DNA from 2 places in the Paenibacillus dendritiformis genome. Region 2 is predicted to be linked to the other one. Evidence: riboswitches for the same ligand, from Rfam matches in the RefSeq annotation. Region 2 holds a riboswitch; the other holds the start of a gene.
The links. A riboswitch is a leader RNA that binds a small molecule or an ion and turns the genes downstream of it on or off. The one in region 2 is predicted to bind glycine.
Positions count from the first base shown of each region.

Region 1: linked by a shared signal. The riboswitch ahead of L6439_RS13010 (alanine/glycine:cation symporter family protein) and the one ahead of gcvT (glycine cleavage system aminomethyltransferase GcvT) in region 2 are both predicted to bind glycine.

Region 1 covers NZ_AP025344.1:2,971,308-2,979,065, reverse strand. Annotated here, with positions in the region: gene L6439_RS13025 (GH39 family glycosyl hydrolase) at 1-2,460, opposite strand, end outside; gene L6439_RS13020 (hypothetical protein) at 2,694-3,074, opposite strand; partial or broken gene L6439_RS13015 (alanine:cation symporter family protein) at 3,080-3,277, opposite strand; gene L6439_RS13010 (alanine/glycine:cation symporter family protein) at 3,997-5,337, opposite strand; glycine riboswitch at 5,486-5,584, opposite strand; gene L6439_RS13005 (aldehyde dehydrogenase family protein) at 5,876-7,354, shown strand.
Region 2 covers NZ_AP025344.1:2,500,155-2,507,912, forward strand. Annotated here, with positions in the region: gene L6439_RS10930 (PASTA domain-containing protein) at 1-1,324, shown strand, start outside; gene gcvPB (aminomethyl-transferring glycine dehydrogenase subunit GcvPB) at 1,446-2,903, opposite strand; gene gcvPA (aminomethyl-transferring glycine dehydrogenase subunit GcvPA) at 2,900-4,258, opposite strand; gene gcvT (glycine cleavage system aminomethyltransferase GcvT) at 4,255-5,379, opposite strand; glycine riboswitch at 5,467-5,578, opposite strand; glycine riboswitch at 5,582-5,677, opposite strand; glycine riboswitch at 5,838-5,944, shown strand; glycine riboswitch at 5,949-6,032, shown strand; gene gcvH (glycine cleavage system protein GcvH) at 6,114-6,503, shown strand; gene L6439_RS10955 (hypothetical protein) at 6,640-6,810, shown strand; gene L6439_RS10960 (DUF2935 domain-containing protein) at 6,864-7,688, opposite strand.

The DNA of each region.
Region 1 (7,758 bases), 470 kb from region 2:
TTCAATCTCGACATACTGGACATGCATCCGGGGACCGGAATTCGCCTTGAGATAAGCGATATCCTCGGCAGACAGCGGCTCGGGCGCCCCCATCTCCACCCAGCGGTCATAGCTGCTCCCGTGCTTGCGGCTGATCGCATACGTGACCAGCCGGTACCTCCCCCGGCGGATTCCTTTTAACTCAAGCTGTATTTTTAACGTCTTTTCATCCTTGAACCCGTTGTACCGGTTCGTGGCGTTGATGAAGGACGTATCTCCCATCGCATACAGGTCGTCGAAATGACAATAGTTAAAGGTCAGGATCTGATATCCTCCGCGGCCGGCGGTCGCGATATAGCGCTCCCCTCGGGCCAGAAGGCGATCGCCGAGCTTGGCGAGCAGCTCATACGCCACGAACGCGGCCTTCGGAATGCCGTGCTGGGCGATCAGTCCGAGCCCTCCGTGATACAGCTGGGCCGAAGCGGCAGTCTCCTCGATATTGTCGCTCAGCACCCAATAGCCGAAGCCGGCGATGCGGTCCAGATTATCGACAATGTTTTTGGCGAGATAGGCCGCCTTATACACCGTGTCATTCGTCAATTCCCGATGATAGGCGGTCGAATTCCACTCCGTGAGAACCAATTCCTTGTCGGACAATCCTTGCTCGGCCAGCAGCCTCATCTCTTGCCCAAGTATGTCCCGCAAATAATCCGGATTCGGAGAGATCCCCATGAACTCCTCCAATATTCGACGGTATGAATGCAACGGGAGCCGCAGCAGAGCCGCCGGGTCGGCGTGAACCATCTCCTCGATATGCTCATGCGGATAGAAATGAAGCGGTATGAAGTCCGGCAAGCACTGATTGCGGCGGCAGAACGCAAAAAATTCATCATTCAACCGCGGCGAGCGAACCGTGATGATCCGTCCGGGCGCGCCGATGTGCAGCCGCTCCGATACGCCCTTCAAGGTCTGATAGGTTCGCAAATACATCTCCATATATTCTTCCAGCGTTCCCGGCCAGAACGTCTTCAGCTCCGGCTCATTCCAGAACTCGAACTTCCAGCTCTCTACTTCCTCCGCACCGTAACGATTCATGCAGTGACGCAGAAAGCGGTCCACGAGCAGGCACCATCGCTCGAGCGACCGCGGCGGACTGACGCAGCTTGCCTTGTAGAACACTTTCTGGTCCGGATCGGCCGCCAGCAAGGAAGGCATGAAGCCCAGCTCCACGAACGGCTTGAGACCGACGGACAGCAAGAAGTCGAACAGTTGGTCCACGAACCGGAAATTAAACCGGGGCCGTCCCGCCTCGTCCTCATCATATACCATCATCTCATCGTCGAAGATGCCATGGAACCGCAAATAGCGGAAGGGGCACACCCGCTGTACATGCCGCAGCTGCTCCTGAACATCGGCATGCAAGCCTTCCTTGGCTTTGCCGATCGTGATCAACTGCTTCCATGTATGCCGGATCGGCTCGCCTCTGGCCGATAGGTCCACTTCATAGGCGGCCTCTTCCACCTCGCGAATATCATCATCTACTGCGCCAAGCGCTTGGCTGCGCTGCAAATACTGATTAATGATGCCCAACGCGCTCGATTGATTGAACGTCATATAGTTGGCCGAAGGCTTTTCCTTCTCGTCCGTCGGCGGCCGGTACTGCCTGCGATACTCGTTGGGCGTCATATGATACTTTGCTTTGAAGGCAGCGTAGAAGGATTTCGCATTCGGAAATCCGTGATGCATGGCAAGGTCCGCGATCGGCGCGTCGGCATGCCGCAACAGATCCTCGACCGTATTTTTCAAGCGGATGCTGGTCAGATAAGCCTGAAAGTTCAGGCCGATGTTCTCGCTGAAAAATTTGGACAAATACGGCACCGACAAGTATTCGCGCTCGGCGATCGCCTGCAGCGTGATCGGCTCCTGATAATGCTCGTCGATAAAGGTAATGATGCGCAACATTCGGTCCATATACTTCTCATTCATTGCGCCTTCCATCGCGGGCCGCTTGAATTGCTTCAGGAGGATGGAAACCACGCTCAGCATCCGGGCCTGCATGTCGAGCTCGTAGCCTTCCCCCTTTTTATGCTTCAACTGCACCATCTCCGCCAGGCACTGGCGAATGCGGTCCAACGCCAGCTTCTCCTCCTTGCTGGCCTCTCCCGAATAACATGCGAAATTGATGGCTTCGACGCCCTTCACATTCTCCTTCATATACTTGAACGGGATAAGAAACGTCGCGATAATATTGACGTCCAGCCCAATGACTTCATGCACATGACCTTGATTGATCAACAGCACATCCCCTTCGGTCAAGGAAAATTTCCGCTGATTGACCATCGCTTCCAAGTTGCCCCGCAGCACGAAGATGATTTCCATGCTGTTATGCCAGTGATTGGGAACGTAGTTCACGCTGTGCAGCGACACATCGAAGGGCAAAGCCTCGTCTGTTTCCACGAATTCATAAATCGGATGACTCACCGGGATATCCTCCATTAGTACGATTTCTAGCGATGCGTATATCCTTATACCTACATTCTATATGAAGCCGGGCTGAAAGCAAAAAAATCATTGCGGCCGCAACTTCATGCGACGAGTCCGCCACAGCTGCAGTCCCCTCCGCCCCTTTGCTCGATTACATAACAAACCGGACTTCCTTCCGCCATTCGTATCAGCTCCACCAAAGCTGCATTTACTCCGTCCAATCTGTTCATCTACTCCATCAATGCTGCTTTACTCCCTCCACTCTGTTCATCTACTCCACCAATGCTGCATTTACTCCGTCCAATCTGTTCATCTACTCCAACAATGCTGCAAAAATACAGCAATTTCATTGACACCACTCTATGAAAAAAGGAATCCTGCAAAAATGCAGGAATTCCCTGCGCTATGGCCTGGATTGGGTTCAAAATAGGCGAAATAATGCAGTTTTGCAGGATTTTCTCGGAATTTCGCCTCTTGGGTCTCAAAATGCTGCGCCTGTGCAGGATTTTCATGTGACTTGCCTGACTTGCCTCCTCAGCCCTGCCCTCTCCCCACTTTGCCCTGCTCTCCATGCACAAAAAAAGCCGACCATCAAGTTGTTCGGCCACCAATCTTGCTATTTCCCGGCATTGCCCGCGCTTGCGCTCCTCACTGCTTCATATGCCGTTAAATAAAGCCGGGTTTCCGCCACGACCACGCCGGACAGCCCCAACAGGGCGACCAGATTCGGGAGCGCCATCAGTCCGTTCACGATATCCGAGAGCAGGTAGATCGCCTGCAGCTTGATGAACGCGCCTGCCGCGACCAGTTCCACGTCCCGGTCACATTGAGCTTCTTTTCCTCGCCCCACCTGTTCATCAACTCCACCAATGCTGCATTTCCTCCCCCCACCTGTTCATCAACTCCACCAATGCTACTTTACTCCGCCCCATCTGTTCATCTACTCCACCAATGCTACTTTACTCCGCCCCATCTGTTCATCTACTCCACCAAAGCTGCATTTACTCCGTCCAATCTGTTCATCTACTCCACTAAAGCTGCTTTACTCCGTCCCACATGTTCATCTACTCCAGCAATGCTACTTTACTCCGTCCCATCTGTTCATTGTATCTCCACCAATGCTGCTTTACTCCCTCCACTCTGTTTATCTACTCCACTAAAGCTGCTTTACTCCGTCCAATCTGTTCATCTACTCCAACAATGCTGCAAAAATACAGCAATTTCATTGACACCACTCTATGAAAAAAGGAATCCTGCAAAAATGCAGGATTTCCATGCGCTATAGTCTGGATTGGGTTCAAAATAGGCGAAATAATGCAGTTTTGCAGGATTTCCTTGGAATTTCGCCTCTTGGGTCTCAAAATGCTGCGCCTGTGCAGGATTTTCATGTGACTTGCCTGACTTGCCTGACTTGCCTGCTCAGCCCTGCCCTCTCCCCACCTTGCCCCGCTCTCCATACACAAAAAAAGCCGAACATCAAGTTGTTCGGCCACCAATCTTGCTATTTCCCGGCATTGCCCGCGCTTGCGCTCCTCACTGCTTCATATGCCGCAAATAAAGCCGGGTTTCCGCCACGACCACGCCGGACAGCCCCAACAGGGCGACCAGATTCGGGAGCGCCATCAGCCCGTTCACGATATCCGAGAGCAGGTAGATCGCCTGCAGCTTGATGAACGCGCCTGCCGCGACCATCACGATGAACGCGATGCGGTAAGGCAAGATCGCCCGCACGCCGAATAAATAGACAATGCAGCGCTCGCCGTAATAATTCCACCCCAGAATCGTCGTAAAAGCAAATAAAACAAGACATATCATGAGAACGAGGGAGCCGAACGGCATCGCGGCATCGAACGCCGCCTGCGTCATCGCCGCGCCTTCCGCCGTACCGTTCCACGCCCCGGTCACAATCAGCGTCAGGCCGGTAAGCGTACAAATAATAATCGTATCAATGAACGTGCCAGTCATCGAGACAAGCCCCTGTTCCGCGGGCCATTTCACCTTGGCTGCCGCCGCTGCGATCGGGGCGCTGCCGAGCCCGGATTCATTCGAGAATACGCCTCTCGCGATGCCGCTCCGAATGGCCATCATGACGGTCGCGCCGAGGAATCCGCCTCCGGCCGCCGTCGCGCTGAAGGCGCTCTGGAAGACAAGCGACAGCGCGTCCGGAATCTTGTCGGCGAACGCGATCAGAACGATGGCGCTGGCAGCGACATACACGAGAGCCATCGCGGGCACGACTTTAGTGGTCACCCTCGCAATACTCTGGAGACCGCCAATCGTCACCAGAGCTACCGCGAGGGTCACCACTCCCGCGGTTACCGCCACGGGAATCCCCAGGCTGGACTCGCTGGAGGATACGATAGCGTTCACTTGGGGAAGGGTGCCGATTCCGAAGAGAGCGACCAATATCCCGCTTATCGAGAAATAGATCGCGAGCGGCTTGAACTTCGCGCCCAGGCCTTGCTCGATATAATACATCGGCCCCCCCGATACTTGCCCGTTATCGTCGATTTTCCGGAACTTCACGGCCAACAAGCCTTCCGCATACTTCGTCGCCATGCCAAAAAACGCGGCCAGCCACATCCAAAACAGCGCGCCCGGCCCGCCTATCTGAATCGCGGTGGCAACGCCGACAATATTCCCCGTTCCGATCGTGGCCGCCAGAGCTGTAGCCAGCGCGCCAAAGCTCGTCACGTCGCCTTTGCCGTCATTTTTCGCCGTGAATATCAGCTTGAGCGCCAGCGGCAGACGGAGGACCTGCAGCAGTCCGAGCCGAATCGTCAGGAAGATCCCGGTTCCTACCAATAAGATCAACAACGGCGGCCCCCACACAAATTGATTCACCCGATCCAGCCATACTTCCAATCCATGCATTACAATTCCCCTCTTCATCTTGAAATCAAAGTCCGAAGACATAAAAAAGAGCCAAATCGATAGATTTGACTCCGGGGACATTTTTGCAGAATAGCAAAAAGAAGGATATGTGAATGCTATCACAATACCAACATAACGATGCCTGACATCTGCAATCCCTGTCCTTTTACCTGAGAGTTTTAACGCGTTTCTTGCTGCGTCTTGCCCCTTCGGTGCTCCGCGATGGAGTCTCTCCAGAGTCCTGTCCGTATACGGTCCTGCTTATCCAATTCGGTTACGAACGATAACAAGCGCCTGAGAGCTTTGCCCCTTCGGCCAGGTTGATCCTGTCTCCCGTATACTTCATCCAGATATGAAGTTTGTTCATCTATTATAGAGAACCATCTCGGATTCCGCAAGAGATTTTCGGTATGGGAAAAAGAACCACCCCCGCTTTCTCCCGCTCACAACGGGCATGATTCGTCCTCCTGGAGAATACATATCATGTGAGAGCCTGCAATCATTGTCAATGAATATTCTCACAAAGGAGTGATTATGCTTGTCACCGTTCCAAATCAGTCCGAAGGTTGAAGCATTTTTGCAGGGAACGAAAAAGCTGTTCATCAATGGCGAATGGGTCGAATCCGTCCAGAACAACGTCTTCTCGTCGATCAATCCGGCCTCGGGGCAAGTGCTGGCGGTCGTGTCGGAAGCGCGGGAAGAGGATGTGGATCGCGCGGTCAAGGCGGCGCGTCAGGCTTTCGATCATGGCCAATGGTCCACCATGAGCGCCGCGGATCGCAGCCGGCTCATCTATAAGCTGGCCGATCTTATCGAAGCGAACAAGCAAGAGCTGGCCGAGCTGGAGACGCTGGATAACGGCAAGCCGCTGCGGGAGACGAAGGCGGCCGATCTCCCGCTCACGATCGAGCATTTCCGTTATTATGCCGGCTGGGCCACAAAAATCGTCGGACAAACCATTCCTACGGCAGGCAACTTCCTTACCTATACGAGACATGAACCGGTCGGGGTCGTCGGCCAGATCATCCCGTGGAACTTCCCGCTGCTGATGGCGGCCTGGAAGCTTGGCGCCGCCCTCGCCACCGGCTGCACCGTCGTCCTGAAGCCGGCGGAGCAGACGCCGCTGTCGGCCCTCTACCTCGCACAGCTAACTCAGGAAGCAGGGTTCCCGCCTGGCGTCATCAACGTCATTCCGGGCTTCGGAGAGACCGCGGGCGCGCCGCTCGTCCGGCACCCGCAAGTCGACAAGATCGCCTTCACCGGCTCGACGGTGGTCGGAAAATCGATCATGCGCGAGGCCGCGGACACGGTCAAAAAAGTAACGCTCGAGCTCGGCGGCAAATCGCCGAACATCATCCTCCCGGACGCCGATCTGTCCCGGGCGGTGCGCGGCGCGCTCCGGGGCATCACCTTCAACCAGGGACAGGTGTGCTCGGCCGGTTCGCGTCTCTACGTGCAGAAGAAATTGTATGACAACGTCGTGGCCGACCTGGCATCGGAGGCGAAGCGGATTCGCGTAGGCTTCGGCCTCGATCCCGATACGGAAATGGGCCCGCTCGTCTCGTCCGAGCAGCATGACATCGTGAAGCGCTATATCGAAGCGGGGAAAGCGGCCGGCGCGGAGCTCGTTGCGGGCGGCAACGTGCCTGCCGATCAGGGCTATTTCGTCGAGCCGACGGTATTCGCGCATGTCGATCCGAAGATGACGATTGCCCGCGAAGAGATCTTCGGGCCGGTGGTGGCGGCGATGCCGTACGATACGCTCGACGACTTGATCGAACAGGCCAACCAATCCGACTACGGCTTGGCTGCGGGAGTATGGACGCAAAATCTGAAGCAAGCCCACTATCTTGCAAGCAAACTGAAAGCCGGCACGGTCTGGGTGAACTGCTATAACGTCTTCGACGCGGCCGCTCCGTTCGGCGGCTACAAGCAATCGGGCCTCGGGCGCGAAATGGGATCCTACGCGCTCGACAACTATACCGAAGTGAAGACCGTCTGGGTGAACCTCAACTAGAACGGGGCCTGGGACTGAGAATAGGAATGCGGCGACCAAGATACGGCGGACGGGTGACGGGTTAGTCCACTCCCGAGACATAAGCTCGCGAACCCTGGATTTCGGCAAGACGTCAAGCCGCGCGCGGCTTGGCGTCTTTTTGCCATTCGCTCAACCCCCTCCGGCCCCTGAGCAGCACCGCCGCCACCTCATAATTTTTCTATTTTCTGTTAATAAGTCGGACTCTCCATGAATAAATATACATATCAAATCGTCACACCCCGGCTCTTCATACGCGCTCCCAGAAGTTAAAGCGCATATCTTGCTGCACATGCCGCGGTCTATTGCCCCTCACCGGTATAAGCTCAGCTTGAGTTCTTATACACATCCATTCCAATCGCAAGGAGGAAAATGAAGTTGGCAAA
Region 2 (7,758 bases):
CGCCTTGGGCTCGGAGAAGGTGCTGTCCATGATCTACGAGCTGGGCACCAGCATCCAGGAAGCGCTGGAGGAAGGGGTCAGCCGCTTCCCGGTGACGATTGATAATGTGTGGGTGACGGCGGATAATCAACTGATTATTATGAACTACTGGACCCAGGCGGAGGAAGGGGAGCACGGCACCACCGCCTTGTACCGGCTGCTGTATCAGCTCTGCACGCTTCATCCGCATGTCCCTTCGCAATTCGATGTCGTCGAGACTCGCTTGTACGGCGCATTGAAGGACTTGAATGATGTGCAGAGAGATTTGGTTCTGAAGCTGATGAGGAAGGTGCACACGGGAGATGCCTCGCTGTTCACCTTCATGGTCGGGCTGCGGGAGATTCTGGAGCAGCCGGACGCGCCGATGCAGGTCAGCCGCGACGTGGCGACTCCCGTATTCACGGCCGCTCCTCCGGTTCAGGCAGATCCGGCCCGGCGTGTTTTTGACGAACCCGAGCCGGATGAGGCGGAAGCGGACGAGGATCTGGCCGAAGAAGAGGATGACGATGAGTACGAACGCAAGGAAGCCGCTTCCTTCAACGGAAGCAAGATGCTGCTTATCGTTGCCTGTGTGTGCGTCTTTTTCGCTGTCCTGGGCGGAGCCGTTATCTGGGCCAATTCGCTCTCCAAAGACAATGAACCGGTCGCGGTAACCGAGCCGGGGCAGGAAGCCGGCTCCGACGGGGCGGCGGAGCAGCCGGGCGGCAGCGGCGGCAATGCCGGTAATGGCGCTGTCGTTCCGGATGGCGGCGATAGCGGTTCCGTTGCCGATCCGAATACGTCCGTCAGCTCGGACGGCTCTTCGAGTTCGAACGGGGGCTCATCCAGCTCGAACACCGACAGCAGCAGCAGTGCCGGCCAAGGATCGCAACAGCCCGATACGAACACGGGAACGCCAACGCAGCCGGATACGCAGCAGCCGGGCACAACCGAGCCTGGAACGATACCGGGCGATCCCGGAACGACAGATCCAGGGACGCCGCCGCCGGGCACTGGGACGCCAGACACGGGAACGCCGGCCGATCCGGCGAATCCGGGGACGGAGACGCCTCCTGCCGAAGCGGGAGAGCCGGGCGAAGGAGAGGGGAAGGTTCCGAGCCTCATCGGTCTGACGCTGGAAGAGGCGGAGGAGCAAGTGAAGGCTGCGGGGCTTCGCTGGCAGTATTTCAAGGAGAACAGCGAGGAGCAGCCGGCTGGCCAGATTTTCAAGCAGGAGCCGGAAGCGGGGGCACCGATCAAGAAGGGCGACCGAGTCACGTTTTATATTAGCCGGGAACAGAAATAAGCTCTAAAAGAGAAGGAGAACTGCCGATGGATGAGGCAGTTCTCCTTTTTTGTTGCCGCAGGCACAGAAGCCCCGCTCCAGGGCGCGTCGTTCAAGCCTAGGGGCAAGGGCTTCTCATTCGTTAGTTGCAAGCGCAATTCAAGACCGGCTTGCGTGCGGCGAGCGTCTCATCCAGCCTTCTCACATCGGTGTGATGCGGCGCGTTAAGCAGCAGCTCCGGCTGTTCTTCCGCTTCCTTCGCAATCTGAATCATCGTGTCGATGAAGTCGTCGAGCGTCTCCTTGCTCTCGGTCTCCGTCGGCTCGATCATCATGCATTCCTCGACATTGAGCGGGAAGTAGATGGTCGGCGGATGGAATCCGAAATCGAGCAGCCGCTTGGCGACATCCAGCGTGCGGACTCCATATTGCTTCAAGCCGCTCCCGGAGATGACGAATTCATGCTTGCATACGCCCGGATAAGGCACTTCGAAATACGGTGCCAGCCGGTGCATCATGTAGTTCGCGTTCAGCACCGCGCATTCGGAGACGCGGCGAAGTCCGTCCGGCCCGTATGTGCGCATATAGGTGTACGCGCGGACGAGAATGCCGAAGTTGCCAAGGTAGGCTTTGACCCTTCCAATCGAGGTTGGCCGTTCCTCTTCGAATCCGAAGGTGCCATCTTCGTTCTTCACGATGAGCGGCTTCGGCAAGTATGGCGCCAGTAGGCGCTTGACACCTACCGGGCCGGCCCCGGGACCGCCGCCGCCATGCGGGGTGCTCATCGTCTTGTGCAGATTCAAATGCACGACATCGAAGCCCATGTCTCCCGGGCGGGTGATGCCCATAATGGCGTTGGAATTCGCGCCGTCATAGTACAGCAGGCCGCCGGCTTCGTGGACAATATCGGCAATCTCGAGAATATGCTCCTCGAACAAGCCGAGCGTGCTCGGATTGGTCAGCATGAGCGCCGCCGTGTCCGGACCGACCGCCGCCCGGAGCGCCTCGAGATCGACAAGCCCCCGTTCGTCCGACGGGATCGTAATCGTATCGAGTCCGGCCGCCGTCGCGCTCGCCGGGTTCGTGCCGTGGGAAGAGTCGGGGACGATAACCTTCGTGCGGTGCTCCCCTTTGCTCTCATGGTAGGCCCGGATCATCATCAGGCCTGTCCATTCCCCGTGAGCGCCTGCCGCGGGTTGGAGGGTAACCTCGTCCATCCCCGTCAGCGCGGCCAGATCCTGCTGGAGGGTATACAGCAGTTCCAGCGCGCCTTGAATGCTCTCGGCCGGCTGATACGGGTGAATCTTGGCGAAGCCAGCCAAGCGGGCGACATCTTCGTTAATTTTCGGATTGTATTTCATCGTGCAGGAGCCGAGCGGGTAGAAGCCATTGTCGATGCCGAAGTTGCGGCGCGACAGCTCGGTGTAATGACGGATGACGTCGACTTCATAGACTTCCGGCAATTCCGCCGGCTGCTGGCGGAGCATCGCCTCCGGTATCATTTCTTCAATAGCCCGCTGCGGAACATCGCATTCCGGCAGTGAATAAGCGGTCCGCCCCGGCTTGCTCAGCTCGAAGATCAGCTTTTTCTCCGGTTTCATACAGCACCCTCCAATCGTTCGGCAAAGTGGTCGATTTCCGCCTTCGTCCGGCGTTCCGTCACGGCGATCAGCATATGGCCCGCCAGCTCCGGATAGTAACGGGACACATCCAGTCCGCCGATGAATCCTTCCTTCATCAGGCCGGCGTTCAAGGCCGTCGGGCAGACGCCTTCCGGCAGCTTGACCAGGAATTCATTGAAGAACGGCGAGGTGAATGGAAGGGACAGGGCCTTCGCTTGCGATATCCGATCGGCGGCGTAATGCGCCTTTTGAATGTTCAGATTCGCGACCTCGCGAATGCCGGCTTTGCCCATCACGGACAAGTAGACGGAAGCGCTTAAAGCCAGCAGCGCCTGGTTCGAGCAAATATTGGACGTCGCCTTCTCCCGGCGGATATGCTGCTCGCGGGCTTGGAGCGTCAGCACGAAGCCCCGTTTGCCGTCGCGGTCTTTGGTCTGTCCCACGATCCGGCCAGGAATGCGGCGCATCAGCGGCTCGGATACGGCGAAGTAGCCGCAGGTCGGACCGCCCAGAGACGAGGCGATGCCGAACGGCTGGGCGTCCCCGACGACGACGTCGGCGCCAAGCTGTCCCGGACTCTCCAGCAGGCCGAGCGACAGCGGATTGGCGCTCATAATAAGCAATCCTTTGCGCCCGTGAATCATCGGTTCGATGGCCTTCACGTCCTCGATGCAGCCGAAAAAGTTGGGCGATTGCACGATGACCGCAGCCGTGTCGCCCGTTATTAGCGCCTCCAGCTTCTCCAGGTCGGTCACGCCGTTCGCATCGGGCGCCTCCACAATGTCAAGGCCGAGTCCGCGCGCGCTCGTATGCAGGATCTGCCGCGCTTCCGGATGCACGGTGCGCGAGACGACGATCCGCTTGCGCTTCGTGACGGCGCTTGCCAGCACCCCGGCTTCCGCCAGCGCGGTCGCCCCGTCATACATGCTCGCATTGGCCACCTTCATGCCCGTCAGCTCGCATATATACGATTGGAACTCGAATATGGCCTGCAGCTCTCCCTGGCTGATCTCCGGTTGATATGGCGTATAGGCGGTATAGAACTCGGAACGGGAGATCACGTGATTGATGACGACCGGAATATGATGGTCATAGATGCCGGCCCCAAGAAAGCTCGCATATTGATCGAGGTTGGCGTTGCGGGCGGCCAGTTCCTGCATATGGCGCAGCAGGGCCGCTTCGTCCAGCGCCTCGGATATCGGAAGCCGGCCTTTGTAGCGGACGGCTTCCGGAATGTCGCGGAACAGCTCGTCGATCGATGCCGCGCCCATCGCCGCGAGCATGTCCCGCTCGTCTTGCTCGGTCATCGGGATATAGCGATGTGTCTTGGTCATGCAGGCGAACCTCCCTTGGTCTCAGTAGGGCGTTGATAGAATGGGGCGGCGACGACGCGGGCCTTGAGCCGCTTGCCGCGAATCTCGATTTCCAGTTCCGTATCCAATTCGGCGTATGGCGATTCAATGAGCGCCAGGCCGAGATTGCGCTTCAAGGTAGGGGATTGCGTGCCCGACGTCACTTCTCCGATAAGCTTATCGCCCGCGTAGACAGGATAATGGGTCCGCGGGATGCCGCGATCGATCATTTCGATGCCCGCCAGTCGGCGGGGAACTCCTTCTTCCTTCTGCTTGGCGAGCGCTTCTCTGCCGATGAACTCTCCTTTGTTCAGCTTCACGCACCAGCCAAGACCCGCCTCCAGCGGCGTAATCCGCTCGGACAGCTCCTGGCCGTACAGCGGGAGCTTCGCTTCGAAGCGAAGCGTATCTCTGGCCCCCAAGCCTACCGGAACGAGCCCGAACGGTTCGCCGATCCGCAGCAGCTCCGTCCACAGATGGGGCGCATCGTCCGCCGCGATATAGAGCTCGAAGCCATCCTCTCCCGTGTAGCCTGTGCGCGAGACGAGAGCCCGAATGCCGCACACCTGGACATCGGACAAGAAGTGAAACGCTTTCAAGGCGCCGACAGGCGCTTCGGTCGCCTGCGTCAAAATGGACAGCGCCTGCGGTCCCTGCAGCGCCAGCAGGGCGGTGCGGGAAGACGCGTTGTCGATATCGACGCCATCCGCCGCATGGTCATGCAGCCATTGGACAACCTTGTCCGTATTGGACGCGTTCACGACCAGCATGTAGCGATCTTCGGCTAGCCGGTAGATGAGCAAATCGTCGACGACGCCTCCGTGCGGATAACAGAGCAGAGAGTACTGCGCCTTGCCGTCCTCCAGCTTGGACAAATCATTCGTCGTCATCTTCTGCAAAAAGGAGAAGGCGGCAGGACCGCTCACGAACAGCTCCCCCATGTGCGACACATCGAACAAGCCGGCCTGCTGGCGTACGGCCTCGTGCTCCCGCTGGATGCCGCTGAATTGCACCGGGAGCTCCCAGCCGCCGAAATCGATGCAGCGGACGGAAGGATGGCCGGCATACGTCGAAAATAGGGGCGTGCGTTGTAACGTGGACATGACATCACCTCGATATGCATAATGGATGGAAATCAAAAAAGGACAGGCGAAAGAAGGCCGATCCGCTTCTGCGGATGCCTTTTTACGCTCTGTCCTGTGTACCTGAGAGTTACCTCATGATCATCCGGCTTCCGTCTGCCGAAGCCGGCCCATAAGTTTCCCCTTGGGTGACCCGTTTGCAAGCGGGTGCTCTCCAGAGGCGCGTCCGGTAAACGTCCTTTTGCCTGAGAGATTCACCCGTGGCGGGCTTACTCCTTCGGCGTTACTGTCTCGCAGTAATCTCTCCCTTTACCATCATTCGCAATGTGCAATTGTCATACCTCCATTATTACTCGAACCTTCCTGACATTGTCAATCCATTTCTGCGAACTTCCGCGAAAATGATTCTCATATTGACATGGAGGGGAAGCTGAACTACGCTATAGATGTAAAATTGGAATATGATCACATACCGCGAATGAAGACGATCGGGAGAGACCGGGCTCCCAGTCCCGGCACCGAAGGAGCAAGCCGCCGAACCGCCGTTCGGCGAGGAATCTCTCAGGTAGAAGCACCGTCGTCCGACGCACCTCTGGAGAGAGCGTACAGCCGCCCAAGGGGAATACCGGCCTGCCGCGGGCAGCCGGGCAAACTCTCAGGCACCCGGGACAGAGAAAAGGCGAACGAGTCTTTGATCTGTCTTTTTTGCTGTGCCGGCGAATTGCGATAATAATGAGAGAGGAATGAGCGTGAACATGAGCGAAGTGAAAGAGAATCTGTTGTACAGCGAGGAGCATGAATGGGTCGCGGTCGTCGAAGGGCGGACCGTGCGCATCGGGATATCCGATCATGCGCAAGCGGAATTGGGAGACATCGTCTTTATCGAGTTCCCCGAGATTGGAACCGCTTTATCGGCGGGCGACAGCATGGGATCGATCGAGTCGGTCAAGACAGTATCGGAGCTGTACTGCCCGGTATCGGGTACGGTGACCAAGGTCAACACCGACCTGGAGGACAGTCCTGAGAGAGTGAATAGCGAACCGTACGAAGGCGGATGGATTGCCGAGGTGGAGCTGGACGGCGTTCCGGAGGAAGCGTTGAAGCATCTGTTGACCGCGGAGGGATACCGGAAGCATATCGAGTAGGGGAGGCCTGCAACCCCGGCCGCAAGACGATGCGGGCACATGAACATGAGAATAACGGAGCATCCATGAATAAAGCGGCGCTCCTTCTCGCATACTAGCTGTGTACATGAGTATATGCGAAATGGAGAGTTGCCGAATGAACAACCAAGAACATAACCGCGACCAAGCGACGAAGGCGGAAGTGCAGACGACGAAGCTGAACAGAATGCCGGACGTCGAGGGACAAGACGCCGAGTTCGGAGCCGATCTGGAAGGCGCTCAGCAGTGCCGAATCGTACCCGATGCGGAAACGAAACGGTCCGAATAGTGCGTGTCTCAGGCACCGCAAGCCCCCCCAGTTCCTGGAACTGGGGGGTTGCTTTATCCTTGAACCCGCGGCGTGGTCGGATCGCATTCCGGAGAAGGGACGGCGCCGGTCAGGGCCAATTTGATCAAGTAGTAGCATTCCTCCCGCGCCATATGATCCGGCATCAACGGACTGATAATATCGAGCGTCTCCGCGTTTAACTCCATTTCCTCCAGCTCCAGCAAAAATTTCGTGAACAGCTTAATCTCCAGGTTCACATCGCGGTGGAACCGCTCCATCGCAGGGAAGCGGCGAAGCTGGGTCCGCAAGTAGCCGACCATTTCGACCGCTTTTTTGTAATAATCATCGAAATGCTTCTCAAATTCGCGGCTCTTCTCGATCAGCCGCCTCTCCACCGCATCCAGGTTCGACGCGATGGCCGATGCATGGCCGGAAGCGTCCGACAGCCATACCAGATCATAATGTAGCGCATCGAACAATGGCACTGGCTTGCCAGCCCGCACGGCATCGAGAATATAGACATACTCTTGCAGCTCATTGAGCATATGATTGAAAAAGGTCGGCGGGAGAAATACGGTTACCTGGCCGAGCAGCAAGCGGCGCAGCAGATCAAGCTTGAAATTCTTCAATTCCATCGTCGCGGCATGCGCATCGGCAACGATGGCAAGGGCTTGGGACTCCGAGGAGGCCTGGCGGGCTCGGTTCAGGAGTTCGTCGAACCGCCGAATCAACTGATCCGCCTGACGAATGTCCTTCGCTTCCCGCGGCGACAGGGCGTCCAGTATGAAGCGGGAATGATCTCCCAATATTTGCAGCCAGAAGCGGTGCTCGAACAAGAGCGAACCCGGCGGAGCGGCCTGGGGATGATGAGTATACATGTACACTCTCCTTTGCAGATGATGGATGACGAGCCAAAATCCGTTCTATTGTCATCGTATGTGGAACAGA